3 regions of the Glaciecola petra genome follow, and region 3 is predicted to be linked to each of the others. Evidence: predicted binding sites of a transcription regulator. Region 3 holds the regulator's gene; each other region holds the start of a gene.
The links. The regulator FliA, encoded in region 3, starts transcription of late flagellar genes. The targets are predictions, from matches to a motif close to CTAAAGNTNNNNNNNNNNNNGCCGATA.
Positions count from the first base shown of each region.

Region 1 (10,160 bases), on a different contig from region 3:
AGCAAAATGACCACTACTTGCGCTAACACTATTAAGCAAAAATTGTCGGAGTTCATTTGCTATGTTCCCTAAACTTGACTTAGGCTGACGTCTCAGATTTTCTGGCAGGTCAGCTTTTGCCAAATGGGGGTAGTCATTTAAATCAAGGCTCATACTTGTATTTTTCTTCTCAGTTGTTGGTGTTGCATAGGTCAGTAGAGTCTAATATGCTCGGGTAACCATAAAATCAGTAAACGATAACAGCTCATCAGTATTATACGGTAAATTGGCAAGGGCGTTTACTGCTTTTGAATGTTGTTTATCAAGTTCTTTTTTTGCGCCGTCCAAGCCTAATAGTGACACGAAGGTTGATTTGTTCGCTAGTTCGTCTGACCCTTGTGGTTTTCCTAGAGTATCAGTGTCGGCTGTAACATCCAAGATGTCATCTTGAATTTGAAACGCCAAACCAATATGCCGCGCAAATTGTCTGAACAACTCTGCATGTTCTATACTTATGTGCTCACTAATTGCACAAGGAAGGGCGCCGCAGACCTCAAGTAAAGCCCCCGTTTTGAGACGGTGTAACTCAGTTAACTGTTCGATGTTAATCTGTTTGTTTGTAGATACTAAATCAATGCTCTGTCCTGCAACCATGCCACATCCACCAGCGGCCTTACTCAGCAGAGCAATAAGTTCTACTCTTTGTTTGTCAGCAAAAATAGAAAAATGAGCAGAGGCTAAGACTTCAAAAGCCATACACTGTAAAGCATCACCGGCCAATATTGCAGTCGCCTCGTCATATACAATGTGACAAGTTGGCTTTCCTCTCCGTAAATCATCATCATCCATTGCTGGTAAATCGTCATGAACCAAGGAATAACAATGTATACACTCAACAGCAAGACCAATTGGAGTAAGATCTGTTTGACTTAATCCTAAAGATTTACCTATCAAATTGATTAACAATGGGCGGATGCGTTTACCGCCAGACAGCAGCGCATATTCGATAGCATTGGCGAGCTTTGGTTCTGGAATATTTTGTTGCGCAATAAAGTCAGCAAAACTCTCATGGATTTGTTGTTTAGTAGTTGCCAGTGTGGCATCAAGGGAAATAGAAAACGACATTATAAAATAAAGATTCTATTCTTCAGAAAAAGATTCTAATTTGTCTTCGCCATTATTCTGGGTCAGAATGTTAACCTTCTGCTCAGCTTCATGCAGGAGTTTTTGCGTGTGCCTTGCTAAAGTGACTCCTTTCTCAAAGTGCTTAAGAGAAGTCTCTAATGCGATTTCACCCCTTTCCATTTCAAGCACTATTGCGTCAAGTTCTGTCATTGCTTGCTCAAAAGACATTTCTTCAATATTCATTTGTACTACTTTCTTTTTTACTTTCTATTCTAATTGCTCAGCACATTAACTGAGAGCATAAATAAATTCAACTTATAGAGGATGTTTACTTGTCTTTTTTACGTAAAGGTTGCTTCAAATATGCCGTTAACCATATTTGAGAATTGGGCATAACGCAACTTATAAAGGTTTTAGAGGAGTTATACGTGGATTTAGCAACCATTATTGGTTTTATTGGCGCTTTAGGATTTGTCATCATGGCAATGGTCCTAGGTGGTGATATCAGTATATTCTTCAATGTACCCTCTGTACTTATTGTGTTTGGTGGCTCAACCTTTGTAGTGCTTATGCAATATCCTCTCGCGCAATTTCTGGGGGCAGGAAAAGTTGCCGCGAAAGCGTTTGCGTTTAAGCTTCAATCACCTGAAGAGTTAATCGAAAAAGTAGTAGAGATGGCGGATGCTGCCCGCAAAGGAGGCTTTTTAGCGTTAGAAGAAGCTGAAATAGAAAACACCTTTATGCAAAAAGGTGTAGATATGTTGGTTGATGGTCACGATGTTGAAGTAGTGCGGTCAACTATGGGTAAGGATATTTCTAATACTTCTGAAAGACATGAAGCGGGTTCAATAATATTTAAGTCGCTTGGCGATGTAGCGCCTGCGATGGGAATGATAGGAACACTCATTGGACTGGTGGCCATGCTGTCTGCTATGGATGATCCTAAGGCTATCGGCCCTGCAATGGCGGTTGCACTTCTAACGACCCTATACGGCGCAATGCTAGCCAATTTAGTCTGTCTGCCTATCGCATTTAAATTACAAGTGCGTGCTGGCGAAGAAAAACTTAATCAAGCCCTCATTCTAGACGGCATATTAGGCATTGCTGATGGACAAAATCCTCGCGTAATAGAAGGCGTGCTTAAGGGTTATATCGCTGAAAGTAAGCGAGAAACCAAAGAGGAAGCTGAATAGTGGAAGACGAATGCCCTAAATGCCCCCCCGAAGGTCTGCCTGCCTGGATGGGAACATTTGCTGACTTGATGTCGCTACTGATGTGCTTCTTTGTTTTGCTGCTGTCATTTTCTGAGATGGATGTAAAAAAGTTTAAACAAATTGCCGGCTCTATGAAATTTGCATTTGGTGTGCAAAACAAAATTGAATTAAAAGATATTCCCAAAGGAACCAGTGTTGTTGCGTTAGAGTTTCGACCGGGCAAACCTGATCCTACACCTATTGAAACAGTCCAACAGGTGACACAAGATATTACTAAGCCCATGTTGAATTTCCAAGAAGGCGAAGATGACTCTGCCGGTGGACGTCAAAAACAACAAGGTTCATTTAGGGGAGGTCAGTCACCGCAAACAGCCAATCAAACAGCAGCAGCGGCCGCAGCAGCAGCTAATCAAGAACAAATAGAAGAAAATAAGAAAAAAATTGAAGAGTTATTACAAAAAGAAATTAAAGACGGTGCTGTTGATGTCGAAAATTTAGGACAGCAAATTATTATAAGGGTGAGAGAAAACGGTTCATTTTCTGCTGGCTCTGCATTTTTACAACCTCAATTTGTTCCGCTTATACGTAAATTGGGCGAAATATTGAACGACATGCCAGGCAAAGTCGAAATTACCGGGCACAGTGATAATGTTCAAGTGTCGAACGAACTTTACCGATCAAACTGGGACTTATCCGCTCAACGCGCAGTCGCTGTAGCGGAAGAGCTACGCCGCGCCAGAGGATTTGACGAGACGCGGATGAGAGTCATAGGCAAGGCCGCTACTCAACCTATGACAGAAGAGGATACAGCCGCCGCGAGGGCAAAAAATCGCAGAGTGGAAATTGCTATCCTACAGGGTGAGGCCAAATTTTCTGATCCTATTTCTGTGTTAGAGCCATAAGCTTCAATTGGTATGGCTCAATTATCCCCGAGATAGGTCAGCTAAGTACCCCGGTTTGCGCATGACAAGTTGCACAGTACTAATCACTCGCTCTAAAAATCCACCTTCACAATAGTTAAGATAATATTGCCACATCCGCATAAAACGTTCATCATAACCATCTTTGGCTAAAGGCTGTTTTTGGGTCATAAAAGCTTCAAACCAATCTCTTAAGGTTTGCGCGTAATCCAACCCGATATCTTGTACATCAGCAATCGACATGTCAGAATATTTTTTCAAATGTTCGTTTATCACTAATTGCGATGGTAAAAAACCACCGGGGAAAATATATTTTTGAATAAAATCAACACTATTTGCATAACTTTCATAACGACGGTCATCTATGGTAATGGACTGCAGAAGCATTAAACCATCGGGTTTTAATAAACTGTTACATTTTTTGAAAAACTCCGATAGATAGCGTTTACCCACTGCTTCAATCATCTCAATAGACACAAGCTTGTCGTAGGTGCCCTCGAGTAATCGGTAGTCTCTTTTGAGTAAAGTGATTTTGTTTTCCAAGCCTTCTTTTTTAATCCATTCGCTAGCATAGGCGTGTTGTTCTTCAGATATTGTTGTTGTTGTCACTTTGCATCCATAGTGCTTCGCAGCATGCACCGCCAAACCGCCCCAACCGGTGCCAATTTCTACTAAATGATCAGATTCGTTTAGTTTAAGTTTTTCACAAATAGTGTGTAATTTATGTTGCTGTGCTTCAGCCAAACTAGCATTTGAATCAGGATAAATTGCTGCTGAGTACATCATTGAGCGGTCAAGAAATTTACTATAGAGTTTGTTTCCAAGGTCATAGTGGGCTGATATGTTTCGTTTTGCTTGTTCAGTAGAATTTCGATTAGCAAAGTGATTCAGCTTTAGTGCTGGCATAGTGACCCAATTAAACCTTTTTTCCCAATTGTCCAATAAAGGCAAATTTCGCGCGAAAATACGAATCACATTGGTTAGATTGGGCGATTCCCATAAATTGTCAGTGAAAGTTTCACCTGATGCAATGCTTCCACCAAACATGAGTTTAGGATAAACCGCCGGACTAAGAAAATTCACCTCGGCGTGCAAGTCGTGGTTAGTATCTCCAAATCGCCCAACCAAGTGTCCTTGTTCCTTCACCACAATATGGCCATGAGGCACATGCTTTAATATCCCAAGAAAAATGGACCGACAGGTTTTCTCCCAAAAAGAAAGACTGTTGTTATTCAGAAATGTTTGTTCAGCAGAAGACATAGATTAATTCCTATCATCATGAGTGTGTGTAAATCGGTACACGTTTGAAAAATAATTTTATTGCTTGCCAATAAATTCCAAATACGGTTTTAAGCGTCATACTTGGAATGGAAAATAAAGCCGACCTTAAACTTGCACTGGTTAAAGGTAAACGTTGCATATTAATGGCCGCCTCAAAGTGTTTTGTTTGCTTGTAACAACTTAAGTGTAGCTTAAGATTTTCAGTCGGTTGTGCAATTTGCCATTTGTATTGCATATCCATTGGATTAAATGGAGAAACGTGAAAGGCTTTTTGGCTATTACCTTGGGTTTTTAAGTCAACAAGATAGTGGTGTCTTTGGTTCCACGGAGTATTGCTTACTTCCGCTAACATATGACTAAATACCCCTTCGTCATTGCGCAAATAATAAAAGTTTACTGGGCTGAAATAGAGCCCAAAGGTGCGCACCTGACCAAGCAAAAAAACATCCCCTATTAGTTTTGCATCGGAATCTTCGTTCAGCTCATTCATGCGCGCCAACGCAGCATTTTGCAAAGATATATTTGGATCACCTAAGTAATCTTCCCGCTTAAAGTTTACCGCTGAGAACGTTTTCGAATTACAGCCGAAACCTTTAACGTTCGCCTCAATATCAGGCAGTTCTGATAGTTTTAACCAATATAAGAAAATTCGATAATCAAACTGATGAACTTTTGGCAGCGATCTTTTGTGATATACGATACCGTTATAAATACCGCTTTCTATTGTTTGATGATTAGCATTCATAATCACAATTCTGCACCAAATCGTGCAACCACATCTAAAGCACTTCTGACCCCATCTTCATGAAAGCCGTTGTACCAATATGCCCCACAAAAATGAATACCGTTTTTTCCGCATATGACATTTCGTTGGGACTGTGCTTCCACCATAGCAGGGCTAAATTGAGGGTGTGCATATTGGTATTTGCCCAGTATTTTACTAGGGTCAATATCTGCAGTGTTATTTAAGGTCACACAAAAAGTGGTATCGCTTTTGATGCGCTGTAATATATTCATGTTGTAGGTGACACTGGCTGGAGATGCGTGTTCGTTTGTGACACCTTTAATTAAATAATTCCAACTCGCCCAAGCAAGCGGTCTTTTGGGTAAAAGGCTGGTGTCAGTATGCAAAACCACCTCATTATTTGAATAAGGAATTGCTGCAAGAATGCGGGCATAGTCTTCTTTAGACTGTTCGTCAAAACTTTGTAAATTCAGCATTTTCAAGGCTTGATCACTATGACATGCAAAGATTATTTGATCAAATGAGTATGTGTCGTTATTGCTTACAACTTGATAACTATCTTCGTCGTTATGGTTAACTTTAGTAACACTCTCTACAGGGCTATTTAGTTTAATGTTATTTGCATAACTTTTAGTGAGAGGCGCAATGTATTCAGCGGAGCCACCAATTAAAGTGTGCCATTGAGGTCTATTCGTTATATTTAATAAACCATGATTGTTAAAAAATTTTAGGAAAAAAGACAATGGAAAATTAGCGGATGCTTCTAGACTTGTTGACCAAATTGCTGCGCACATTGGCAAGATATAGTTTTCGGTAAATGCATCGCTCAAACGATGTTGTTTAATAAATGCGATAAGCGTTAAGTTCTCTGTACTTTTATTCTCTGCCAAATGTGCTTTGCATAGTTTATTAAATTTCACTATGTCGAGTGCTAAACGATAAAAAGAAGGAGAAAACAAATTGCGACGTTGAGCGAATAAACTGTTTAAGGTATTGCCGTTATATTCCAACCCAGACATTTTATTTTTTACACTAAAGCTCATTTCAGTAGCTTGAGTAGCCACACCTAATTTACTCATTAACTTAATGAAATTAGGATATGTCCAATCGTTGTATACAATAAAACCTGTATCGATTGCATATTGTTTGCCGTCAACGCTGACATTTTTTGTTGCAGTATGACCCCCAATGTAGTCATTACTTTCAAAAACGGTAATATCAGCCTTATCATTTAATAAATAAGCAGTGGTCATTCCTCCAATGCCGGTGCCTATAATAGCGACTTTAGGTTTCATGCACCGCCTCTTGCTGAATCTGACTTGGGTTTTGTAGAACGACTTAACGACCCACGCATATTGATACAGATTTTACGCTGTACAAATTCTGGTAAAAAATTCAAGAAACGAATCATTGCGCCAAAGCGGCGTGGGAAGTAGACGCTCGAGGCTGAACTCAAAACACCTTTAAGCATATAAACTGCTGCTTGCTCTGCCGTAATCGACATAGGCATTGGAAAATCATTTTTATCGGTTAAAGGCGTTTTTACAAAGCCTGGCGACATGCTTTGCACCTTAATGCCTTTATTTGCAAAATCCACTTCAAAACTTTTACACGCATAATGCAGAGCAGCTTTGCTGGCTCCATACGCCTGGCTGCGCGTAAAAGGAAGTAGACGTGCCATGCTATCTACAAATACTAATTTATTGCCAGCAACCAAATTACCCTGTAGTGCAGCGACGACGTTCATAGCACCAAAGAGGTTAATATCGAACACCCGTTTAAACATATCAGGCTCGATTTCCCTAACGTCAACATATTCGCACGTGCCTGCATTGATCACGGCTATATCACAGCTAATATCCTTTAACGCTTCGCGCGTAGCTTTTTCATTAGTTGCATCAAAGCTTATGGTCAGCACATTATCTTTTTGTGCTAGCTCTTCTAGTTTGGCTAGGTTACGGCCACAAGCTATTACCTTATGCCCATTTTTACTTGCTTCGTAAGTTAAAGCTTCACCCAGACCTGACGTTGCCCCTGTTATAAGTATTGTCGCCATTACGCTAAACCTCTTTTTATTTTCTTAACGATTCGCCCTAAAATAGGAACATTTTCGTATATCATTTGGCCTAAATCATAGTAGTCTCGATGAAAAGTGATCTTGTTATCTGCTACTTGCAAATGTGAGAGGCCATCTACTCTTATCGGGTTGCCATTTTTCATTCTGCTTGATGTAAACTCCATAGTCCACGTGACAATAAATTTATCATCCTCAGTGTTTTCTTTGGTATGAATGTCAAATCGGCAATGTTTCGCATTGTGTAATAGCTTATCAAAATACTTCTCTACAGCGTTTATTCCGCGGTGTTCTGCAATCGGATCGATAAATAAAACATCATCGCTATATATGTGACTCAATTCCGATATTTGCATGCTCGCTAAGTCGGTATAAAACGAAGAAAATCGATTGATAACAGTCATGGTGTTGTTAATTCTATATTAGGTGTCATATGAGCATTTACGCTCTGATCTTCTCTCAGATCATATAAAACCACTACATTACGTTTATTTAATTTCTTTTACTTTTGCATTTATCTCAATGATTATAAGGATCTGTTTTAAGAAAAATCGAGTAAATAACTACATCAATAACAAAGCCTAGTCTATTCAAATGAAAGCGCCACTTTTTCCTTTATCGTCTCACATCTTACCCGGAGGTAGGATGGCACTTAGAATTTTTGAGCCAAGATATGTACGAATGATCAAACAGTCTTGCAGCGAAAATAAGCCTTTTGCCATCTGTATGCTAAATAGTGCCGGCGACAGTGCGAACAACAGTCATATTTTCGGTGTTGGCACCTTGTGTAATGTGATTGATTTTGACGTACTTGATGACGGGTTGTTGGGCGTCACGGTCGAAGGAATCGAGTGTGTAGAGGTTTCAAACATAGAAAGTGAAAAAGATGGTTTGCGCATAGGCGAGCTTAGTATTATTAAAAAGTGGGATTGTGATTTATCTGAATACGAACTCAATCCCATAGACGACAGGTTAAGAGAGATTTTTGATATGTATCCTGAAGTCAGCGCGTTATATGACAAAACCCATTTTGACGACCCTATCTGGATAATAAACCGTTGGTTAGAACTGTTGCCAGTGGGAGCTGAACAAAAACAGCATTTTTTACTGCAAGGCGATTGTAAAAAAGTATTAAATTACTTGAGTCAACTAATCGAATAGACTAAAAACCACATTAACCGAAGCTTATTAACTGAAGCGCATTGGGAAGGACGGTTTCCCCTAAGTATCCAAAACAGGATACGAGTTTACATAACAAAGCAAGGCTAGACGATGCATCTCACATCGAATAAATATTGAGGTATACATATATTCTTCGAGAAAACCTTACCTAATATTAATTTTATTTAACTATCTACTTCATAAACTTTCGTTATACTGATTTGCATACTACTATTAAATACAACAAAGGTAACAGCGTTATGCTAATCGGAATTCCATTGGATAAACAAAGAAACGATACATGCAAGCCAAAAGAGTGTGCAGCAGAAATGTCCGCTTATCTCAACACCGTGGCAGTCAAACGTTGTAAGTTATCTTTTTCGAAAGTATTTAGTTATTTTGCGCCACGTTTGCGTTCGTACGCCTTGAAACAAATGGGTAACGAAGCTTTAGCAATGGAGTTAGTGCAAGACACTATGTCAAATGTGTGGCAAAAAGCACATTTGTTTAATGCTGAAAAAGGTTCGCCGTCTACGTGGATATTTACTATTGCGCGGAACATCAGATTTGATATGTTAAGAAAGTTGCAAAACCGCAAAGAGGATGTGTGCAGCGACGATCTGTGGCCTATTCTTTGCGAGCAAACGGCAGATACCAAAACAGCACCTTTAGATGAGCAAATCACCCTAGAGCAGGTTGGACATTATTTTGAAGAGCTACCGTTGAAGCAAAAAAAGGTGATTGAAGCTATCTATATTGACGGAAAGTCACAGCAAGAAGTGGCAGATGAACTTGAGATACCGCTGGGTACAGTCAAGTCCCGTACAAGGTTAGCGCTGCAACGTTTGAAAGATATGTTAAGAGAACATGATTAGAACACATGATTAAGTTTCACCCTACTGACACGGATTTAGTTGGTTTTGTAGAAGGGAGTTTAGTGCCAGCAAAGTCATTGCTTATTTCCGCGCATCTCGATTTGTGTGATGAGTGTGCGGAAAAAGCAACTGCGTTTACTGAAAACCTAGCGTTGCAGGCGATTAAGCCATCGAGTCGAAAAAACTACCTTGATTCTTCATTAGTGAATATGTGTGAAAGCATCATGGAGCTTCCAGCTGCCACTCAACATATAAATGCTGATGGGTTTGTAAAACAGACCTTATCTGTAGATGGCAGAGACTTTATTTTACCTGAAGCATTATCCCGATTTTCTAATAGAATCGGTGAATGGTCTCATTTACTCGGAAAACTATGGCAGGCACCGGTTGAAATCGGTGGTGGTCATCTTGCTCAGTTTATCTATATGGAAAAGGATGGTGGCGTTCCAGAACACACTCACAAAGGCAGCGAATTAACCCTCGTCATAGATGGTAAGTTTGCAGATGGAAATGAAGAGTATGACAGTGGAGATTTTATATCGCTAGATTCTACGCATACTCATACACCCGTTGCAGTCGGAGATGAAGGATGTTTGGTGTTTAGTATTATAGACCAACCCCTATATTTTACGACAGGATGGGCCAGACTAATAAATCCCCTAAGTCATCTCTACTTTAGAGCAAATTCCTAGACACATAGCGTAAGCACGTTCATGCAATAAAAGGTCTTGCCTACTGGATAAATTCACTAGCAGGATAATTAAGTTTGAGTGTTTTTAAAGCATT
Region 1 covers NZ_JAVRHX010000004.1:13,311-23,470, reverse strand. The annotation lists gene dxs (1-deoxy-D-xylulose-5-phosphate synthase) at 1-153, opposite strand, end outside; gene RM552_RS13045 (polyprenyl synthetase family protein) at 202-1,104, opposite strand; gene RM552_RS13040 (exodeoxyribonuclease VII small subunit) at 1,120-1,347, opposite strand; gene pomA (flagellar motor protein PomA) at 1,533-2,297, shown strand; gene RM552_RS13030 (flagellar motor protein MotB) at 2,297-3,220, shown strand; gene RM552_RS13025 (class I SAM-dependent methyltransferase) at 3,242-4,498, opposite strand; gene RM552_RS13020 (DUF1365 domain-containing protein) at 4,515-5,264, opposite strand; gene RM552_RS13015 (NAD(P)/FAD-dependent oxidoreductase) at 5,267-6,559, opposite strand; gene RM552_RS13010 (SDR family NAD(P)-dependent oxidoreductase) at 6,556-7,320, opposite strand; gene RM552_RS13005 (nuclear transport factor 2 family protein) at 7,320-7,742, opposite strand; gene RM552_RS13000 (LON peptidase substrate-binding domain-containing protein) at 7,933-8,499, shown strand; gene RM552_RS12995 (sigma-70 family RNA polymerase sigma factor) at 8,760-9,374, shown strand; gene RM552_RS12990 (ChrR family anti-sigma-E factor) at 9,380-10,066, shown strand; gene RM552_RS12985 (outer membrane protein assembly factor BamD) at 10,107-10,160, opposite strand, start outside.
Region 1: the regulator FliA is predicted to act here: its motif matches at 1,450-1,476, upstream of pomA (flagellar motor protein PomA).

Region 2 (10,160 bases), on a different contig from region 3:
TAAATACCTAAAGCATCACCTACTTGATATTTTAATCCAGAGTCTTCAAGCATAATCTCAATGTGCCTGATATCTTTCACTGAGTCTCGGCCAGTAATTTTAAGACAAGCGCCCAAATTCGCCCGCAAGGGGTTTTGTTTTGTGTACAGATTACTAATAGTATTTATGGGCATAGATGTGTTTTGAGCACTAGTCTCTGCATTAGAAGCTGCATTAGCGGTTAAATCACTTACCAGTGAGGCAGTCATTTGTTCCGCCCATTTGCTGATAGTATCGGCATAATCTACGTCACAATCAAGTCGCCCTGCGAGCGAAGTAGCACCTAGCTTTTGTAAACTAGCATCAAAATCTTTTGCAGTTTGGCAAAAGAATTCATAGCTAGTATCACCTAAGCCTACTACCGCATATTTTAAGTTACCTAATTTGGGCGCTTTTTTACTGTGCACAAATTCGTGTAATTCAACTGCGTCATCTGGTGCATCACCCTCGCCATGTGTGCTCACAAATATTATAAGATGCGTTTCATCTTTTAATTTTCTTGGCTTATAATCGCTCATGCTGATAACTTTAGGTGCCAAGCCTTTTGTTTTTAATTTCTCACCAAAACTAGTCGCTTCATGTTTGGCATTGCCTGTTTGTGAGCCATATAAAATCGTCAGGGTTGCTTGTTCTGTGCTTGTCAAAGCTTGAGACTGTTGCTGATTGTTTGCACCCGCTGCTACGCCAGCGACAAATCCACTCGCCCAAATAAGTTGATCTTTACTGAGTCCTGAAACCGCTTGTGACAGGCGAGACAATTGAGCTTGGTCAAGCGGTGTTATTGGGGAATTACTGTTATTTTTAGTCATTAAAAAAAAAATCGCTAGGCTTATAATTAAAATAAGCATAACGATTAATTTTGATAACTGGAAAGAATAAAAACTAATTTTTTATTCTGTTTTGTACTGAAACAATTTAGAAATCGAATTCGATACCTAAAAATGCGCCATCAAACTCTAAATTAGCATAAATGTCATCTAAGTCTTCGATATCTAATTCGGTAGACCTATAACCAAGTTGTATCGTCATATCTATCGCTAGGGTTTCGACAAAGTTGTAGCTAATGCCTGCCTGATAATCGGTAAATGAATCGTCATCTATTGACAAAAATGTACCTTCAGCAAAAACACCAAGCCCCGTCAATGGTAAGCCAAAAGCAACCTTGGCATATGCCATGGGTATCATGCCATCAAACTCTTCTTCTGCCATGTTACCATCTTGATCAACAACAACAATGTCACCTTCAAGTTGTTTTGCTGCTACACCTATGTCGAGTGTAGCTATATCAGAATCTAATAATTCATAATATAAAATATAGTCTGTCGCAGTCATTTCAATTTGGGTGTCTAGCGTAGCGTTAGCAAGAAAGACTTCATCACCAAAATTAAATTGTGTGTCGAGTGTTGTTGAACCTTGTGTATCCATTGTGGTTCGGGCCAGCTTAATGTTTGGCACGAGAGGAATTGGGTGTTCAAGCGCAGCGTAAAAACTTGCGTTTTGTTCTGACTCAAAGGCAAAACCAGCGATATTTTCGTTTTCAGAGAAACCGCCTGTTGCATCCATATTCCACGCTTGGGCGCCTAAATAGCCGCCCAGCAAAGTATCGGCATTTGCTTGTGTACTCAACAATAATGCTGAACTAGCAATAACAATTGCACTTAAGTTTTTTACATTTTTCATATTTAACCCTGGTTTAGTAATTCTGAAAGTTCGATTAACGCGGCATTAGCCCGTGAAATATAGTTAGCCATCACCAAAGAGTGATTAGCCAATAAACCGAAGCCGTCTCCATTTAATATAACGGGACTAAACACAGCTTCTTGAGTCGCTTCTAGCTCTCTTATTATTTGTTGCAAGCTGACAGTTGCATTTTTTTTGCGTAAAACATCACCAAAGTCAGTCTCAATAGCCTTTAAAAAATGCAAGAGAGCCCAACTAGCACCGCGTGCTTCATAGAAATTGTCGTCTAACTTAAACCAACTCGTTTTATTTATCATTACTGACGCTTCGGGAGACGAGTTACTCGCAGCACTGTCGCCCGCCAAATTAGTATTAATTACTTCTGTACCCACACTGGCACTTAGCTTTTGTGACAGACTACCTAATCGTTTTTCGACTTGTTTTAAATAATCTCTTAAATTGTCAGCTCTAGCATAAAACTGGTTGTTTGTGGCAGTTGGGTCACCTAATTGATCGCGATATACATAAAGTTGTTCAAGTGCATCTTCGTATTGCCCTTCACTAGAAGGAAGAATCCAGCGATTGTTGTCAAAGTTTAAACTGGGTTGGGCCTTAGTAAGAGCTGGGTTTTCAATAGATTGAGACTGCGATCGACTGAAATCTTTCCGCATAGCTAGCGCTAGATCTCTGCTCATTTCAAGCACACCAAATTCCCAACTTGGGATGTTATCCATAAAAACACCAGGAGGAGTTACGTCGTTTGTTATGTAACCACCAGATTTATATAATAATTTTTCTAACACTGCAATCAGTGTATTGGTTGTTGTATACCCCGTGACAACTCGCTGGTTAGTCTCTTTTGCTTGCTCATCTGCGGCTACGTTGACATTAAAAGTATTGGGTTCAAATCCCCACCAGAAACCAACTACACCAATGATGAGGAATATGGCAAAAATAAAGCCAAGAATTGATTTGGTATTAAATAAAGTATTCATTAGAGTCCTTTTGACTTGATATATCGCAACGCATATCCATCAGAATATAAAATAAAGCGACAAAGCCTAATAGGCGTAGTTTACCTTCGACAAGGACGATTAGAAACCGCTTATTCACATAAACGGATTAAAAATGATAACTATTAGGCTGTTTATCGGGCTATTTACCTATATTGCGTATCGGATTGTGTATTTAAGTTGCCAGAAAAGCCTAAGCTTTATAACGAAGTAGTAATATGGCCATTACATATGCTAGGCCAATTGCGAATGGTAAAAAGCAAAACGCAACAGCAGCTATGCCTCTCACAATCCACTCGTTGATATCGAAATATTTTGCCATACCTGCACATACGCCTGAAATGAGCGCTTTATGGGGATCTCTAAAAAAGCGTTTTTCGTTAATTACCGTTTTCATATGTTTTCCTTCTAATTGACTAAATGTCAGCCTTGATTATTTTAAGATGCGACAATAATAAAAAAACACCTGCCCCACACATATAAAATAAAACAGGCGATAGGACTAAACTAAGTAAATCGATTTGTGCCAGCATTATCTTGCTCCTTTCCGCTAAATACTTCAGTGTTCTTGTATTAGTCGTTTATTTTTTCGTTTTGGTTTGCATCTTCCTTAAAATTATTGGCAACTTTCACAGGAAGATATGTTCACTATGGTAATGTCATAGCTAAAGTCGTGCCAAAATCCGATGAATTGATAAAAACACAATGAAATCAATAGCATATTAGGTTTTTATATGTAAATAAGGAGTGTGCTCAAGAAATTTAATGAGCAATTTGGTCTATTTAACTAATAATAATAGTCAATTTAACCAGTTTTTAGTTTGAAGTTTTCAGCTTTATGTTGTGCGATGCTAACCTGCTCATAGGCATCAAGTAACAAATTTGGATTGTTGTGTTTACCTGTGCCATTTTGGCTTAAGTAACGACGCCATATTTTACCGCCAATTTGACCTTGAAACAGACCAAGTATGTGACGCGCAATATGCCAAACTCGAGTGCCTTTGGCGTGTTCTTGGTGGATATAAGCGGTCATATCCTCAATGATGTCTAACCGGGTTCTAGGTTTAGGGTGATGGGTTTTGAAAATATGATTATCCACATCATTGAGAATAAAGGGGTTTGCATATATTTCCCTGCCAAGCATAACGCCGTCAACATACTCAAGATGGCACTGAGCTTCTTCAAGGCTGTTGATTCCGCCATTGATACTAATAAACAAGTTTGGGTTGTCATCTTTCAATCGATAGACTCTTGAGTAGTTGAGCGGAGGAACATCTCGATTTTGCTTGGGACTTAAGCCCTGTAACCACGCTTTTCTTGCATGAACAATAAAGTGTTCACAACCGGCATCTTTAATTGGCAAAATAAAATCTGAAAGGCCTTTATCGTCGTCCATATCATCTATGCCTATGCGACACTTGATCGTTACAGGGATATCTACCTCTTTTTGCATAGCACTAAGACAATCGGCAACAATAGATGGGGTAGACATTAAACATGCGCCAAAACTACCATTTTTAACTCTATCCGAGGGGCAGCCAACGTTTATGTTTATTTCGTCGTAGCCTTTTTCCTGCGCAATTTTTGCACATCGAGCCATATCAGTAGGGTCGCTACCGCCTAATTGAAGTACAACAGGGTGTTCTTCTTTGTTGAAACTTAAATAATCACCTTTGCCATAAATGATAGCGCCAGTAGTCACCATTTCAGTATACAACACTGCTTGCTTAGATAGCAGTCGCAAGAAAAACCGACAATGGCGGTCGGTCCAATCAAGCATAGGGGCGACTGAGAAACGGTGATCAATATTTAGTTTTGAATGCATCAAGGTGGAATAAGGCCGGTTAATTGCAACATTATGATTATAACACTAGCAAATCCGGAAGGAAAAACAGTCTTTTGAAAGAACAAACGTTTCTAACTAATAGGGTTTTAATTCTATTAACTAATAGTTAGTTATTTTGACCAAAATTGGTAGTGAAAAAGACTAAGGGATGAACGGTGTCTTCCTCATTATTTATAGTTAGCATGTATATTTTCCAAATAAGTGCATGTAAAAATTGATATTTTTAAAATTAATAATAGTTTGGCACAAGAATGGCTAAGGCTGGTATCAGTATAGGGTTATCACAAAATAGTAACCATTGAGATTAAGATTTTTTATGTCGTAAGCAAAATCTTGATCATTAACCATACATTTAGAGGAACATATAATGAAACTTTCACGCAAATTACTTGCAACTTTGCTTATCACTGCTTGCGCATTTTCAACTATGGCGAATGCAAGCTCGGTCAAAGTTGACGAAAATAGTGTGGTGTATCAAATCACCGCAAATTTTATCAATAATAGTATTCGCGAAGTCAAAAATGAAATCAATATTTCGATCAAAAACACTTTATTAACCGTTTCACATCAAGTTGATATTGATCCAAACTTACCGCAAGGGAAAATTCAAATTGTTGATTTAGCTAAAATCAACCAAGTTGAACCCAAAAAATCAAAAGCGGATTAATTATTTCACTAAAAATAGAATATACGTCTCTCCCAGACAATAAAAAGGCATTCTTATGAATGCCTTTTTTGTTATGAAACAGGGCTTAAGCGCGAGCTGGCTCTAAGTAAAAGCTATAAATAGACTGCCACTTTTCTTTTTGTAAGATGACCGACTGTTTAAGCTCTTTATACTTAAAATCAAGTTCTAGTTTTTCGTAATTCTCTTGAAGAGACTTCTTTTTCAAAGCAACTAGGGCCTTTCTAGCTTTGTAATATTCACTCATGCGTTGTACTAAAATATCGTATTCAGCTTGCATTTTTGCGAGCACTTCATCTGCATTCGGCAAAAGCAATAGTTTCGTAGTTGCGTATTTTAATTCCATAGCTAAACGAGCTTTTTCGATACGTTCTTCAGGTGTAGTGCGTAAATTTTTCGCCAAATTGCACAATGATAATGTTTTGATGAGCCATTTGGTTGGATCATAATGCCACCATTTGATGCCGTTTCTGTAATCATATTCAAAAATATGATGAAAATTGTGATAGCCTTCGCCAAAAGTGAAAAATGCAAGTATCCCATTGTCTCTAGCAGAATTTTTGTCAGTGTAAGGTCGTTTACCCCAAATGTGAGCAAGAGAGTTTATAAAGAAAGTTACGTGATGAACAGCTACTAATCGAGCTACACCAGCTACTAGAATCATGCCAATAATACTGCCATTTAACCATCCTAAAAAGCCTGTAATTCCGAAATTAGCAATCAAAACAATGGCCAAATAATATTTATGTTGCCACATGACAACTTTATCTTTTTGTAAGTCTTTGCAGTTGGCATAGTCGCTATAACGCTTTGCCTGATATTCTCGTAACATCCAACCAATATGCGAAAACCAAAAACCTCTTTTTGCCGAATATGGATCCATGCCATTTTCGTCAACGTGGCGATGGTGGACTCTATGATCGCTGCACCAATGCAGAATACTATTCTGTACTGCCATGGCACCACCAGTTGCCAAAATAACCTTGATTACTGGATGTGCATCATAAGTTTTGTGTGACCAAAGGCGATGATATCCCGCAGTTATCGACATACCCGTAAAGAAAAACAAACCGACTGCAACCGCAATTTCTACCCATGAAATACCGTATACATAAGCCCATATTGGTATGCCCAAAAGAGCAATCAAAGACGTTACAATAAATAAGGTTACATTAAGCGTGATAAGGGGTGGTTTTTTCAAAATATATTACTACTCAAAGTTCAGCGTACAACTGTACGCAAATTTATCTTTTTGGTCATTAAAGTGCAAGTATTATCTTTCAAAGCCTTGCCTTGTTTGTCTGTATCTAATAACCTTTTGTGAGTTTACTTTTCTGCCAAATTTTAATGAATAGACAACAGCAAAAACAAGAAACTCGCCAGCGCATAATAGCTGCTGCTTTCGCTTTATTGGATGACAACAAAAGCTTTACCAGCATAAGCCTGCGTGAAGTTGCGCGTGAAGCTAATATCGCGCCTACTTCTTTTTATCGTCACTTCACTGATATTAATGAGTTAGGATTGACTCTGGTCGATGAATCGGGCTTGGCATTAAGACAACTAATGCGTCAAGCGCGCAAAAGAATATCCTCTGGTGGCAGTATTATTACTATTTCTGTCGATACCTTTATGGAATTCATATTACAAAATCCTAATTTATTTAGACTTTTGTTGCGTGAACATACCGGCACTTCTTCTTCGTTTAGAGCGGCCGTTATGCGGGAAATCAGACATTTTACCAAAGAGTTAAGCGACTACATCGTGTTACGTTTAAATGTGCCAACTTATATCGCGTCTTTGCAAGCAGAGGCTATGGTTAAGTTGGTATTTAATGCTGGTGCAGAGGCGCTTGACGCTAATTCTGTCGATATTAAAGATATAGCAGACAGGGTAAAAGTGCAGTTAAGATTTATTCAGTTTGGTGCCATACAATACGCTGCACTTAATAAAACTTAGTTTATTTATTATTTTTTGACAATATAACACCACTTTCTATGTGAGGAGTGAATGGAAATTGATCAAATATTGCGGCTGCTTTTATTTGATGACTATTAGACAATTGTTCTAAATTTTCAGCCAAGGTCTGTGGGTTGCAACTAATATAAATAATATGTTCAAACTGTGAGATGAGTTTAAGGGTTCCTGGATCTAGCCCTGCACGCGGTGGGTCAACCAAGACACTAGTAAAATCATAAGTGTCCAATTGTATAGCTTTGAGTCGTTTGAATTCTCTCACCTTGTTATATGCTTCAACAAATTCTTCGCTCGACAAACGAGCAATTTCTATATTGTTAGCGTTATTTGATTTAATGTTCTCATGTGCAGCGTTTACAGATGTTTTGGAAATTTCTGTAGCAAACACTTTCCTAAATGAGCGACCTAAAGGAATAGTAAAATTGCCAGCGCCACAATATAGCTCTAATAAGTCTGTCTGGTTTTGTGATGCATTTTCAGCCACCCATTCAATCATGTTAACGTTAATACTAGCGTTGGGTTGCGTAAAACTATTTTCAATTTGCTTAAAAACATAAGTTTGGCCATTTATTGATAGGCACTCATTGACATAATCGCTACCAAGCACCAACTTTTGCTTTTTCGCCCGCCCGATAATATTTATTTTCCCTAAATGTGCTAAATGAGTTTGTAAATCCTCGGCTGCGCTAATCCATTCTGGGGTCAATTTTTTGTGATAAATCATGCTTATCACTAGCTCATTAGTTGTGGATGACAAATAGTCAATCTGAAATAGTTTTGTGCGCAGTTCTTGGCTACTGATAACTTTTTCAATGACTTCTTTCATAGCCATGTTTATGAGTAGATTAGCGGCAGGTAGGTTATCAACTTTGTACTTTTCTTTAGTTTGTTGATTAAACATAATATGAAAAGTATCTGTACCTTCATGCCATATTCTGAACTCCGCCCTCATTCTATAATGTTGAGGTGAAGATGCGTATGTTGTTATTGGTCCCGAGTAGAACGGGTTGAGTAAATTTGCCAGCTCTTTTTGCTTATTAATAAGTTGCAAATCGTATTGAATTTGGAGGTCTGAAGACATATTTGCTTAGTGTGATAAAAATATTTGCTGAGGATTTTAACGTAATTGAAAAATTTACCAACTCTTTGCTAAAGAAATCGCCCTGTTTGGCCGATATCTATGTTGAGGATAGTGAGGTATCTTTTTATGAACACGTTACAGACACAAAATATTTTGTCGTCGAAAGCTGTGGGCGAGCCTTCCAATAATGGAATTCGGCAAAGCCAGCTAGTCGACAAACCGGCAAGCAATATCGCTTCAGCAGATGACACTTATAGCGCATCTCATCAAAGCGATGCTGTTATTGCAAAAGTAGTATCTTTTTCCTTGAAAAAGAATGTTGGCGTTTCTGTTGGTGTCCCTAGCACGATCAATACAGAAAAAAATCTTAATGAACGGTTTGATGTAGAAAAAGGTGCGTCTTCATTTGAGGCGGGCATTGATAAAATTACCGCTAATGTGGTTAGTTTTGTCGGTAAGGCTCTACATAATTTGGCTAGCCAAAATTATTCTGAAGAACAACTTAATTTTTATAGAAACGAAGCAATCAAGGGCGTAGAAGTGGGTATTGATCAGGCCAAGATCGAATTAATTGGACTTGCTGATGAAAATACCTTCGATAGTATCGACCAAATAAAAAATGCCATTTTGCAAGGCGTTGATAGGTTGAGCTTAGATAATATTATTTCAAATGCTAGCGCAACTGACACATCAAATAGCAATGAGGCTTATAACGAAATAGATATTACACTGAGTGATTATAGTCGGGGCAGCTTGAGCTTTGACAACGTGCTGATAAAATCTGAGGTTTCAGCTTCGACAAAAAGCAATGAGAAAAACTTTACCACTAGCAGTTCGGGTATTTCGTTTTCAATAAACGTAGCCGAGAGCAAAATCAGTAGTATTCAAATGAAGCACGAATACGAACTTGGTCAAGTTGATAGACTAGCTAATCTAGTGAATCAAACGGATGCTCTATTAGACAGCTTCTACAGAGGGTCTGTTGAAGATAGTTACGCTAAAAGTCAATTAGAAGGGTATTCTGATGAACATCTGCTTCGTTCTGCAAAAGCAATTGTTAACTCTTCAACAAACTTGAAAAACGATTTACCCGAGTCGCCTAAACAAGTTGCAGATTATCTGAGTAAGTACTTAGGCGTTATTGACTCAAGCAAACAAATACTAGAGGACGAACAGGATTTTAATCAAATTATCAATGGCCTTGTCAATCAAATGAAAGACGTTCAAGTGCCGGATTTATTGCAAGCTATCAATAAATTTCATAGCTTTAATCGCAAATTTGATTAGTACTTACGACTACTATGTAAAGTAGTCGTACTATGTTCATTCAACTGTCTTTATTAACGTAAATGTGGCTAAAGAAAGCCTAATATTGTTTGTCGTTTGCTAAGCGAACGATCAAGTTGCGTTCCATAAATATGGAATCATTGAACTTTTTAATAAATTTAGGCTGATCCTTAGCGGCTACTTCAATAAATCCAAATCCTTTGCGTCGGCCAGTCTTTTTATCTTTTACCAAGCGTACTGATTTAACAAAACCTATATTTTCAAAATGCTCTTGGACAGTTTGTTCGTTTGCCTTGTAAGCAAGATTTCCAATATAAAGAGTGGCAATATTATTATCTTCTACATCAGCTTCGCCAACTGCTGCTGACTCTTTGTTAATAAGCATAGAGAGCAACATCAAACTCAATCCAAAAAGTAATATTAAGATACTGGGTAAAAAATAAGCTATTGATGTATCGTTAAATTCTAAGTTGATAAAATAGGTAACTACCGCAAATAATAGCGTTATTATAGCAACCAATGGCATTTTTAACGTCAACATTGTACCTCCCATTT
Region 2 covers NZ_JAVRHX010000008.1:641-10,800, reverse strand. The annotation lists gene RM552_RS16825 (assimilatory sulfite reductase (NADPH) flavoprotein subunit) at 1-848, opposite strand, end outside; gene RM552_RS16820 (TIGR04219 family outer membrane beta-barrel protein) at 955-1,719, opposite strand; gene RM552_RS16815 (DUF2333 family protein) at 1,722-2,714, opposite strand; gene RM552_RS16810 (PspC domain-containing protein) at 2,926-3,129, opposite strand; gene dusA (tRNA dihydrouridine(20/20a) synthase DusA) at 3,538-4,557, opposite strand; gene RM552_RS16800 (hypothetical protein) at 4,946-5,245, shown strand; gene RM552_RS16795 (acyl-CoA desaturase) at 5,331-6,464, opposite strand; gene fabR (HTH-type transcriptional repressor FabR) at 6,611-7,219, shown strand; gene trmA (tRNA (uridine(54)-C5)-methyltransferase TrmA) at 7,221-8,318, opposite strand; gene RM552_RS16780 (DUF5610 domain-containing protein) at 8,445-9,605, shown strand; gene RM552_RS16775 (RNA recognition motif domain-containing protein) at 9,685-10,146, opposite strand.
Region 2: the regulator FliA is predicted to act here: its motif matches at 8,388-8,414, upstream of RM552_RS16780 (DUF5610 domain-containing protein).

Region 3 (10,160 bases):
AACCGACCATTTGGATGAATCAATCATAATGGGAACGCGTGATATGTCAGGTTCAGACGCAATCAGATTGAGAAACTTGACCATGGCTGCTTGTGAGTCGAGCATCGCTTCATCCATATTAATATCGATGACTTGTGCTCCATTTTCGACTTGTTGACGCGCTACATCGAGCGCTTTCTCGTAGTCTTCAGAGAGTATTAGTCTTTTAAACATCGCTGAGCCGGTTACGTTTGTGCGTTCGCCGATGTTAATAAATGTCGAGAAACTATTGCTCACAAATTTTCCTATTCAATGTAATTCACCCAATACCTTTAGGCATGAGTAAAAGGCTCTAAGCCTGATAATCTCATTTTTGTTTCTACGTCTATTGATTGTCGAGGCGCATAATTGGCTACTGCATCTGAGATAGCCTTAATGTGTTGAGGTGTGCTGCCACAACAGCCACCCACAATATTCAATAGACCACTTTGCGCCCACTCTTCGATGTGAGCGGCCATATCACTTGCATTTAAATCGTATTCGCCAAACTCGTTTGGCAAACCTGCATTTGGATGTGCAGATACTAAAGATTCGCTAATTCGCGATAACTCAACTACATATTGGCGCAATAAGTCCGGACCTAAAGCACAGTTAAGCCCAAAGGAAATAGGCTCAATATGACGTAAGGAATTATAAAAAGCTTCTGTTGTTTGACCGGATAAGGTTCTTCCAGATGCGTCAGTTATTGTGCCCGACACCATTACTGGTAAACGGATATTCAGTTCTTCAAACACCTCGTCTACGGCAAATGCCGCTGCCTTTGCATTTAAGGTATCAAAAATGGTTTCTAACATTATTAGGTCGACCTGCCCTTCGATGAGCGCTTTTGTAGCCTCTTTGTAATTAGCCACAAGTTCGTCAAACGTAACGTTGCGTTTTGAAGGGTCATTCACATCAGGCGAAATAGATGCCGTTCTACTTGTTGGCCCCAATACACCCGCAACAAAGCGAGGTTTATCGGGTTGCAGAGCAGAATATTTATCTGCTGCTTGGCGCGCAAGTTTAGCAGCTGCATGATTAATTTTTACAACCTCATCTTGCATATCATAGTCAGCCATTGAAATACTATTTGCATTAAATGTGTTTGTCTCAAGAATATCCGCCCCTGCGGCAAGATATTTTTCATGAATATCAAGAATTAATTCTGGCTGAGTAATTGCCAATAAGTCGTTGTTCCCTTTGACATCACAATGCCAAGTTGCGTATTCGCTGCCCCGATAGTCTGCCTCTGCTAGTTTATGCTCTTGTATCATTGTACCCATTCCACCGTCGAGTACTAAGATGCGACTTTCTGCGAGTTTGTGAATAAGTCTTGCTGTTTGGGTCATAAATAAGTCTCAATAAAGCTGTTAATTTGACAGACTTTGTAAATCGTAAGGGGTTGTTTGGTATACAAAATAATTTAACCAGTTAGTTAATAACAAATTACCGTGTGACTTCCATTGAACAATACATGGTGCATTAGGATCATCTTTTTGATAATAATTGACAGGAACCCGTGGTGAAATGCCGGCGTCGAGATCACGCTTATATTCTTGGTCTAAGGTGCAGGCATCATACTCTGGATGACCGGTAACAAACACCATACGTTTGTCCGTTGTGGCAGCTATGTATACGCCTGCTTGTTCCGACTCCGCTTGAACCTCGATATCGTCAATTTGGTGATAACTAGACGATGGTATCTCGGCGATGCGGGAATGTGGGGCATAAAATTCAGGATCAAACCCTCGCATCAATTCGTTTTTTGCATCCAATACTTTGTGTTTAAAAACGCCCGATAACTTATTATTCCTAAGTTCGCGTTGGATACCATAAAAGTGATACATAGCCGCGTGGGCTGCCCAACAAAGATAAAAACTCGATTGTACGTTTCCTCTCGCCCAATCCAATATTTCCACCATTTGTGGCCAATATTTTACCTCTTCATACTCTAAATTACCTAAAGGTGCGCCAGTAATAATAAGGCCATCATATTTTTTGTATTTTATATCGCTAAAATATTGATAAAAAGTATGCATATGAGAGGCTGGAGTATTTTTAGGGGCCACTTGATCAATTCGAATTAGATCCACGTTTATTTGCAAGGGTGTATTCGACAATAATCTCAAAATTTGCAATTCTGTCTCAATTTTATTAGGCATTAAGTTCAAAATACCTAATTGTAAAGGTCTAATATTTTGTGTGTTCGCTCTGGCATCATCCATTGCAAAAATATTTTCATCTAACAATTTTTCGAGCGCAGGCAATTCAGCTGGGATCTTTATGGGCATATTTGTACGGTGAATTTGTATTCAAGCTTAATAAAACATGGATGCTATTTTGGCAATAAATAAGCAAATGTCAAACAATTTACGTCTAGACGTCTAAAATAAAATAGGATATATTTTTTAAACTGAATTATTTACGTTGTAGGCCTTTTAAAACCTCCACTTCTGCCCTTGGCAATTGGCATGCATCCATAATGTCTTCTACTGATAGGCCTTGCGCCGCTAACTCGGTCGCTTTTTTATACATTCTTATTTGTGGATCTTCTTTTTCTAATTGCTCGAGTCTATTATCAGCTTGATCGAGTCTCTTTATTAAGCCGAGTATTTTTGTCTCATTGATTTGTAGAGCCTTATCTTTTTTCAATACATCATCAGTGAGCTGCTCAGGCTTATCAGCATCAGATTTATTGATGTTCTTTTGTATCTCTTGGGTATGTTTATACAAATCATTAAGCAACTTAATAGACTGTGTTAAGCGTTGATTTTCCGACCGTACTTTGCTCCAAATAAACAAGCTAAAAAAAGCCAGCACTACAACTAATGCCAGCGTAATAATATGAAGGGTTTCAGGACTAAGAGGTAGTGCCATTTGCTTTGCACGCTTATATAAAATTGGTGTATTACTAGTTATAGCAAAACAGCCGGTAATGACCAGCTGTTTTTAAAGGAAACATAAGTATTTTTAATTTTCAGTCAGTTAAGACCTATGAATAGTGTTGCTTCTGAGCGTATTCATCAGCACACTAGATTGCCATCATATCATCCCACTCTTCTTCACTCAGTAACTTGTTCAAGTCAACCAATATTAACAGCTCATCACCCCTATTACTCACACCTTGAATAAATTTGGTACTCTCTTCAGTACCTACATTAGGTGTACTATCAATTTCAGATGATTTTAGATAAACAACTTCGGCTACACTGTCGACCAATATGCCAACAACATGCTCGTCTGCCTCAATAATCACAATACGAGAATTGTCGGTAATATCTGTAGGGGGAAGCCCAAATCTTGAACGTGTATCGATCACCGTCACAACGTTGCCACGTAAATTAATGATACCCATGACATAATCTGGTGCCCCAGGCACCGGAGCAATCTCTGTATATCGCAGTACTTCTTGTACTTGCATTACATTAATGCCGTAGGTCTCTTCATCTAAACGATACGTTACCCATTGCAAAACCTCGTCATTTGGATCTGAAACTGTTGCTGTTTTTTCGTCAGACATGTGTATGCTCCGCTCCACTTTTCAACTTGTGTACATATCAAAACCATCTTAGGTTTGATATCACTATGTTCATTCATTTTGTGCATAATAACGCTATTTGTGCACGCCAATTATTTAAGTAATTTTTCTACCAATTTCGCACTATCTAGTAGCACTTCCATTGTTTCTGTCACAACTCCTACTAACCATGTTTTGTGATGCACATTGTCGTGCCACTTCAGGGCAGTTTTATGTAACATCTTGGTTGACCCGAGTTCATTACATTCGAGCACAAATTGTGATTTTCCTAACTGTAAATAATACTTATCCAATGCAAGCTCATTTACTTTTTGTATCGGTTTTCCACCAAACCAAAAAGTTTCATTAAGGCATTGGAACTTTTCTTCACCGTCAATTAAAACGCCCTTAAAAATCGATGAACTATCAAGGTTCCTTTTAGCCATTTTTAGAGCGCTTTTCGGCCTAATAATTCGACCTAATTCTAATAATGGAACAGACACTTTAAATCCAGCAATAATACAACTTAAACTCTGAAACTCCGTTGGTAAAGTATCACAAAGTTTCAGATTGGGATCTCGTAAACTCCCGCTTCTTATACTGTCGGCAATCGCTGAGTTTTCTTTACCCTCTTGTTGCATACAATCGAGCTTACAAGCATTTTCAAACAGGTCAGATAATGAATCATTTGCTCGTAGTATGAGTTGGTCATTTGTACCAGAAGGCAAAGTTGAATCTGCAAAAAAATTCAATAACGCATTCTCTGCATGCTTATAGTTTTGATCATTCATGTTTTAGTAAATCATTCGTTAACTTTTCATAAGCAAAGGCGCCTCTTGATTCGGGCGCAACTTCGACAATTGACGCGCCAATAGCGCTGGCATCTCTAAATTTTGTATCAATAGGGATATAGCCTTTCCATAGGCTTTCTTTAAAGGTTTCTCTTATTAACGAATAGGTCCGAATAGCTGCATTGTAGCGCCTATCAAACAATGTCGGCACAATGAGAATACGTGCATCTTGTTTCAGATTTGTGCGTAATTTTTCTAGAGTACTCATCATGCGTTGTAAACCTTGAAAAGCGAGATATTCAGTTTGTGTCGGTAAAATCAATTTATCTGAACTGGTAATTGCGTTTATCATCAAGACCCCTAACACGGGTGGGCAATCTATCAGCACATAATCATAATCACTAGATATACAATCAAGGGCATTTTTAATTATGAGCCCCTTACCCGTCTGCTGTGATAGCGCATTATCTATAGTCGAAAGTGCCATATGCGAGGGTAATAGTGTTACATTTTGGATGCTAGTTTGCACCGTCACTTTATTTACAATTGCTTTTAATTTGACTGTATTTTGTGGCGAGGTGAAGACATCGAACAAGGTATGTTGCAAAGTATCGCTGTCTATTCCTAAATAGTAACTCAGCGAACTTTGTGGATCTAAGTCAATCAGTAATACTCGCTTGCCTAATGCGCTCAAACAAGCAGCAATGCTAATAGTAGAGGTAGTTTTACCTACTCCTCCTTTTTGATTTACCAGGCTCCAAACCTTCATTATAATAAAGATCTCATGATTGATTACCAAAACTCATTGTTGCAAACTAGGCACAAAAATTATTGGCTCAGAACGGCATTATTTTAGTCTAGGAATATCTTTTGAGCAGGCCCGGCACATCTAGAATTAATGCAATTCCACCATCAGACGTAATTGTTGCACCCGCCATACCTGCGGTTCCTTGCAACAATGCATCTAAAGGTTTGATCACCACTTCTTCTTGACCAATTAAAGAGTCAACCGCAAAACCAATTTGAGTAGGCCCAATTTGCATAACGACAACATGGCCCTTATCACGCTCTTGACTCGGTTTATGCGGGTTAAGCCAGTCGTTTAAATAAAATAGTGGAATCGCTTTTGAACGCACAATCATGGTCAATTGCCCATCTACCGTATTTGTTTTGCTCAAATCCATATTAATAATTTCGTTTACTGCGCCTAGAGGCAAAGCAAAGGTTTGTTCACCGACAACAATCATTAATGTAGGCAAAATGGCTAAAGTCAAAGGCACTTTTATTTCTAATGTCGTTCCTTCACCCATTTTAGAATCTATTCGCACACTACCATTTAATTGGGTGATTTTAGTCTTAACTACATCCATGCCCACGCCACGACCAGATATATCACTTATTTCTGTTTTAGTGGAAAATCCTGGCGCAAATATAAGATTAAATGCGTCATTGTCTGACATGCGTGCGGCAGCATCTGCATCTAATACGCCACGAGAAATAGCAATTTCTTTTAATTTCTCCGCGTCCATTCCTTTACCGTCATCGGTAATAGTCAATAAAATATGGTCACCCTCTTGGGAGGCTGCTAATTTGACTGTACCCATTCGAGGTTTACCCTGAGCTTGACGCTCATCCGGCATCTCTATACCGTGGTCAACAGAATTTCGCACCAAATGCACTAAAGGATCGGCTAAAGCCTCTACTAAATTCTTATCTAAATCAGTTTCTTCGCCTTCAAGCACAAGAGTAATTTCTTTTTTCAGTGTTCTTGCCATATCCCTTACAACTCTGGGGAATCTTCCGAACACTTTTTTGATAGGTTGCATGCGGGTTTTCATCACCGCACCCTGCAAGTCTCCAGTGACAACATCTAAATTTGCAATCGCTTTCGTCATGCTTTCGTCAGCAACATTTATTCCAAGACTGATTAGGCGATTTCTGACTAATACTAATTCGCCCACCATATTCATAATTTGGTCAAGTCTTTTAGTATCTACCCGAACGGTCGTTTCAGCTTGTGGAGGAGCTGATTTAGTCTCTGCTTTCTTACGAGAAACCTCTTTTTTAGGCGCTGCGTTGGTAGTATGAGTTGTTTCTTTACTCGCTGCTACAGGTTTTTGTTCTGGCTTTTTAGGTATCTCACTCTGACCCTCGTTTTTTGGAGGGGTCGCAGGTGTTTCTTTTGCGACCTTATCAGTTGGTACGTTCGAATCTGCAATCGTCGGCGCTTTTCCTTTACCATGCAAATCATCTAATAACGCTTCAAACTCATCATCACTTATTTCGTCGTCGTTATTAGTTATACTTGGACTTACACTTTCCGGCGTCTCTGATTGGCTTGTAGAAGTCTCTGCTTTAAAACTGCCTTTACCATGAATATCATCAAGTAGAGCTTCAAATTCATCGTCGGTAATATCGCTATCTTCCGCACTATTTTTCGCTTCTGGTGTTTCATTTTTAGCCGGTGAACTTGGCTTTGATGTCGGTCCACCCTCACCATGCAGTTCATCTAATAGCGCTTCAAATTCATCTTCAGTAATTTCTTCGATAGAGTCTTCTGTTTGAGCGGCTTCTTGAGCACTGCTCTGAGGCTCTGCTGCAGATTCATTACTTTTCTCTTCAACTGTTTCATCTTCAACAGCTGATTTTGATTGCTCAGCTGTTTCGGCTTCGCCAAAGATCGTTTCACCTTCAACTTCTGGTGAACTGAGCTTATGTAATATCTTGATTAAATGTTCCGGAGCGGCTTCAAGAGGCTGTCTTGATTTTACATTTTCAAACATATCTACTACTACATCTGTGGCTTGTAGTATGACGTCCATTAATTCAGGTGTTAATGATCTCTGACCATTACGCATTACATCGAAAACGTTTTCGGCACCATGGCATATGTCAACTAGTTCTGTCAGTGACAAAAATCCAGCACCACCTTTTACAGTATGGTAGCCACGAAATATGGCATTCAATAAATCGGCATCTTCTGGATTGTTCTCGAGATCAACGAGTTGTTCTTGGAGTAACTCTAGAATTTCACCGGCTTCAACCATAAAATCCTGAAGAATATCCTCATCAACTTCAAACGACATCTAAGCGCTCCCCTAAAATCCTAAACTTGACAGCAAATCGTCAACATCGTCTTGCCCTTGCACGACGTCATCACGTTTTTCTGCATCTATAATCGGCCCTTCCGCTTTTACCTTATCGTCAGATTTCTTGGATGCCTGAGCGTTTTCTTCTATCGACTCTGGACCACTAAATGTCGCTAACATACCAATTAAATGATTTTCAACTTCTTTGACTAAGGTAATTACTTTATTAATAACTTGCCCTGTAATATCTTGATAGCCCTGCGCCATAAGAACTTCGGTCAATTTTGCATTGAGGGCTTGGGAATCTTTTCGGGCATCAGTTAACAAACCATCTAATTCGTGACATAAGTTCTTGAACTCGCCCAGTTCTATTTGTCTATGCATGAGTTTCTTCCACTCAGGCATGATGCAATCTAAGCGCTCGGAAAGTTTTTCAGCAATAGGCATACTATTTTCAACTGCATCCATTGTGCAGTTAGCAGCTTTTTCAGTCTCAGCAATCACATACTCTAGTCGCGCAGTTGCGTCGGGAAGTTCTTCTTGCGTTAGGTGGCTAATGCGATCGTCTATTTTAAAGCTATTGAGTGAATCGTGAAGTTGACGAGTTAATTTGCCTACTTCCGAAAACAATGCAGCAGATTCTGGCGCCTGCGAATTTTGAATGATTTGGTTGGCTGCATGCGTATCATTAGATTCTAAGTGTTTGACGAGTTCTTTGGCCTGATCCAGCGTCATCAAAGGTGTTTCTTGCGTCATAATATCTACCTTTGAAATGAGTTAACCTAAACGTTCAAATATTTTGTCTAGTTTCTCTTTAAGGGTTGCAGCTGTGAATGGCTTAACAACATACCCATTAACGCCTGCTTGAGCCGCAGCCACTATTTGCTCTTTCTTGGCTTCTGCAGTTACCATTAATACTGGGAGGTGTTTTAGCTTATCATCAGAACGAATGGCTCTGAGTAAGTCTATGCCTTGCATGCCTGGCATATTCCAGTCAGTAACAACAAAATCAAAATCACCTTGATTAAGCATAGGCAAGGCAGTATTGCCATCATCAGCCTCTTGTATATTGCTAAACCCAAGATCTTTCAAAAGGTTTTTTATGATGCGACGCATTGTTGAAAAATCATCAACAACGAGAATTTTCATACTTTTATCCAAAACTACCTCCGCTAAGGATCTTTATTCGAATTAAAATTATTTCTCTACTTGCCAAGATTGCATTTTAGACTTCAGCTTTATCATGGCTTGAGAGTGGATTTGGCTAACGCGAGATTCACTCACTTCTAGCACTTCACCAATCTCTCTTAAATTTAGTTCTTCATCATAATACAAGGCTAAAACAATCGCTTCGCGCTCGGGTAAAGTCGTAATAGCCTTTGCCAGTGCTTTTTGAAACGAACCTTGCATCATCTCTTCAAAAGGTTTATCGGCACCTTTTGACTCTTCCGTAGTTAAAACATCTTCACTAACGCCTAAATCTTCAATTCCAACTAATTTTCCAGCGTTAACTTCGTTAAGCATTTGATGGTAATCTTTAAGGGTAACGTCTAAAGCACTAGCTACTTCAGTATCTCTCGCATCTCTGCCAGTACTCTTCTCAACTTGATTGATCGCTTCAGTTATTGCCCTAGAATTCTTGTGGACGGATCGGGGTGTCCAATCTCCCTTACGAATTTCATCAAGCATGGCGCCCCTGATCCTAATACCTGCAAACGTTTCAAAACTAGCGCCTTTTGTACCGTCAAAGTTTCTTGCTGCCTCTAACAAACCAATCATGCCTGATTGTATTAAGTCATCGACTAACACACTCGCAGGTAATCGGGCCAATAGATGATGAGCGATTCGCTTCACTAGTGGTGCGTGTTTTTCAACCAATTGGTTTTTGTCTATTTGTTGTTGATATCCAGTCACTTGTATACTCACTATGGTTACCTAATCATGCAATGACACTAAGTTTTCAATAAAAAACTCTAAGTGTCCCCCAGCTTGCGCTGGCATGGGCCAGTGCTGCATGTCTATTGCTAATTTATTAATTGCTTTAGAAGCGGGTGAAGCAGGAAATGCCTCAACAATAGCACTTTGTTTGCGTACCGCTTTACGCACATTTTCATCAAATGGCACAATAGCGATTAATTCCAGTGCTACGTCTAAAAAGCGCGTGGTTACTTTCGATAGTTTGCTAAATAGCTCTTTGCCTTCTCTCTCACTGCGAACGGTGTTTGCAATAATTTTAAATTTAAAAACGCCTTGCTCTCTGTTTAGTATTTTTATTAACGCATATGCATCAGTTAGGGAAGTGGGTTCGTCGCATACAACAAGCACAACATCTTGAGCTGCTCTCGAAAAACTCACAACCATGTCCGAAATACCCGCGGCGGTATCTATTAACATAAGGTCAATGGGTGTTTTTAACTCGCCAAAGGCTCGAATAAGACCCGCATGTTCATGGGCACTTAATTCAGCCATAGATTTTGTGCCCGAAGTTGCTGGTGCTATTTTGATTCCATGTGGGCCTGTGACTAATATCTCGTCGAGGGTGCAGTCTCCATTTAGCACATGAGACAAATTACGCTCAACTCTTAGCCCTAACATGACATCTACATTTGCCAAGCCTAAATCGGCATCGAGTACCAATACACGACGTCCCAATTTGGCACATGCTATTGCGGTATTTAACGTGACGCTAGTTTTACCAACGCCTCCTTTACCTCCAGTAATGGCGACAACCTTTACCTGTTTGTT
Region 3 covers NZ_JAVRHX010000001.1:693,817-703,976, reverse strand. The annotation lists gene metH (methionine synthase) at 1-276, opposite strand, end outside; gene RM552_RS03115 (homocysteine S-methyltransferase family protein) at 312-1,367, opposite strand; gene RM552_RS03110 (homoserine O-succinyltransferase) at 1,389-2,309, opposite strand; gene RM552_RS03105 (DUF2802 domain-containing protein) at 2,437-2,895, opposite strand; gene RM552_RS03100 (chemotaxis protein CheW) at 3,050-3,538, opposite strand; gene RM552_RS03095 (hypothetical protein) at 3,649-4,326, opposite strand; gene RM552_RS03090 (ParA family protein) at 4,319-5,095, opposite strand; gene RM552_RS03085 (chemotaxis protein CheA) at 5,184-7,412, opposite strand; gene RM552_RS03080 (protein phosphatase CheZ) at 7,425-8,174, opposite strand; gene cheY (chemotaxis response regulator CheY) at 8,193-8,576, opposite strand; gene RM552_RS03070 (RNA polymerase sigma factor FliA) at 8,613-9,341, opposite strand; gene RM552_RS03065 (MinD/ParA family protein) at 9,351-10,160, opposite strand, start outside.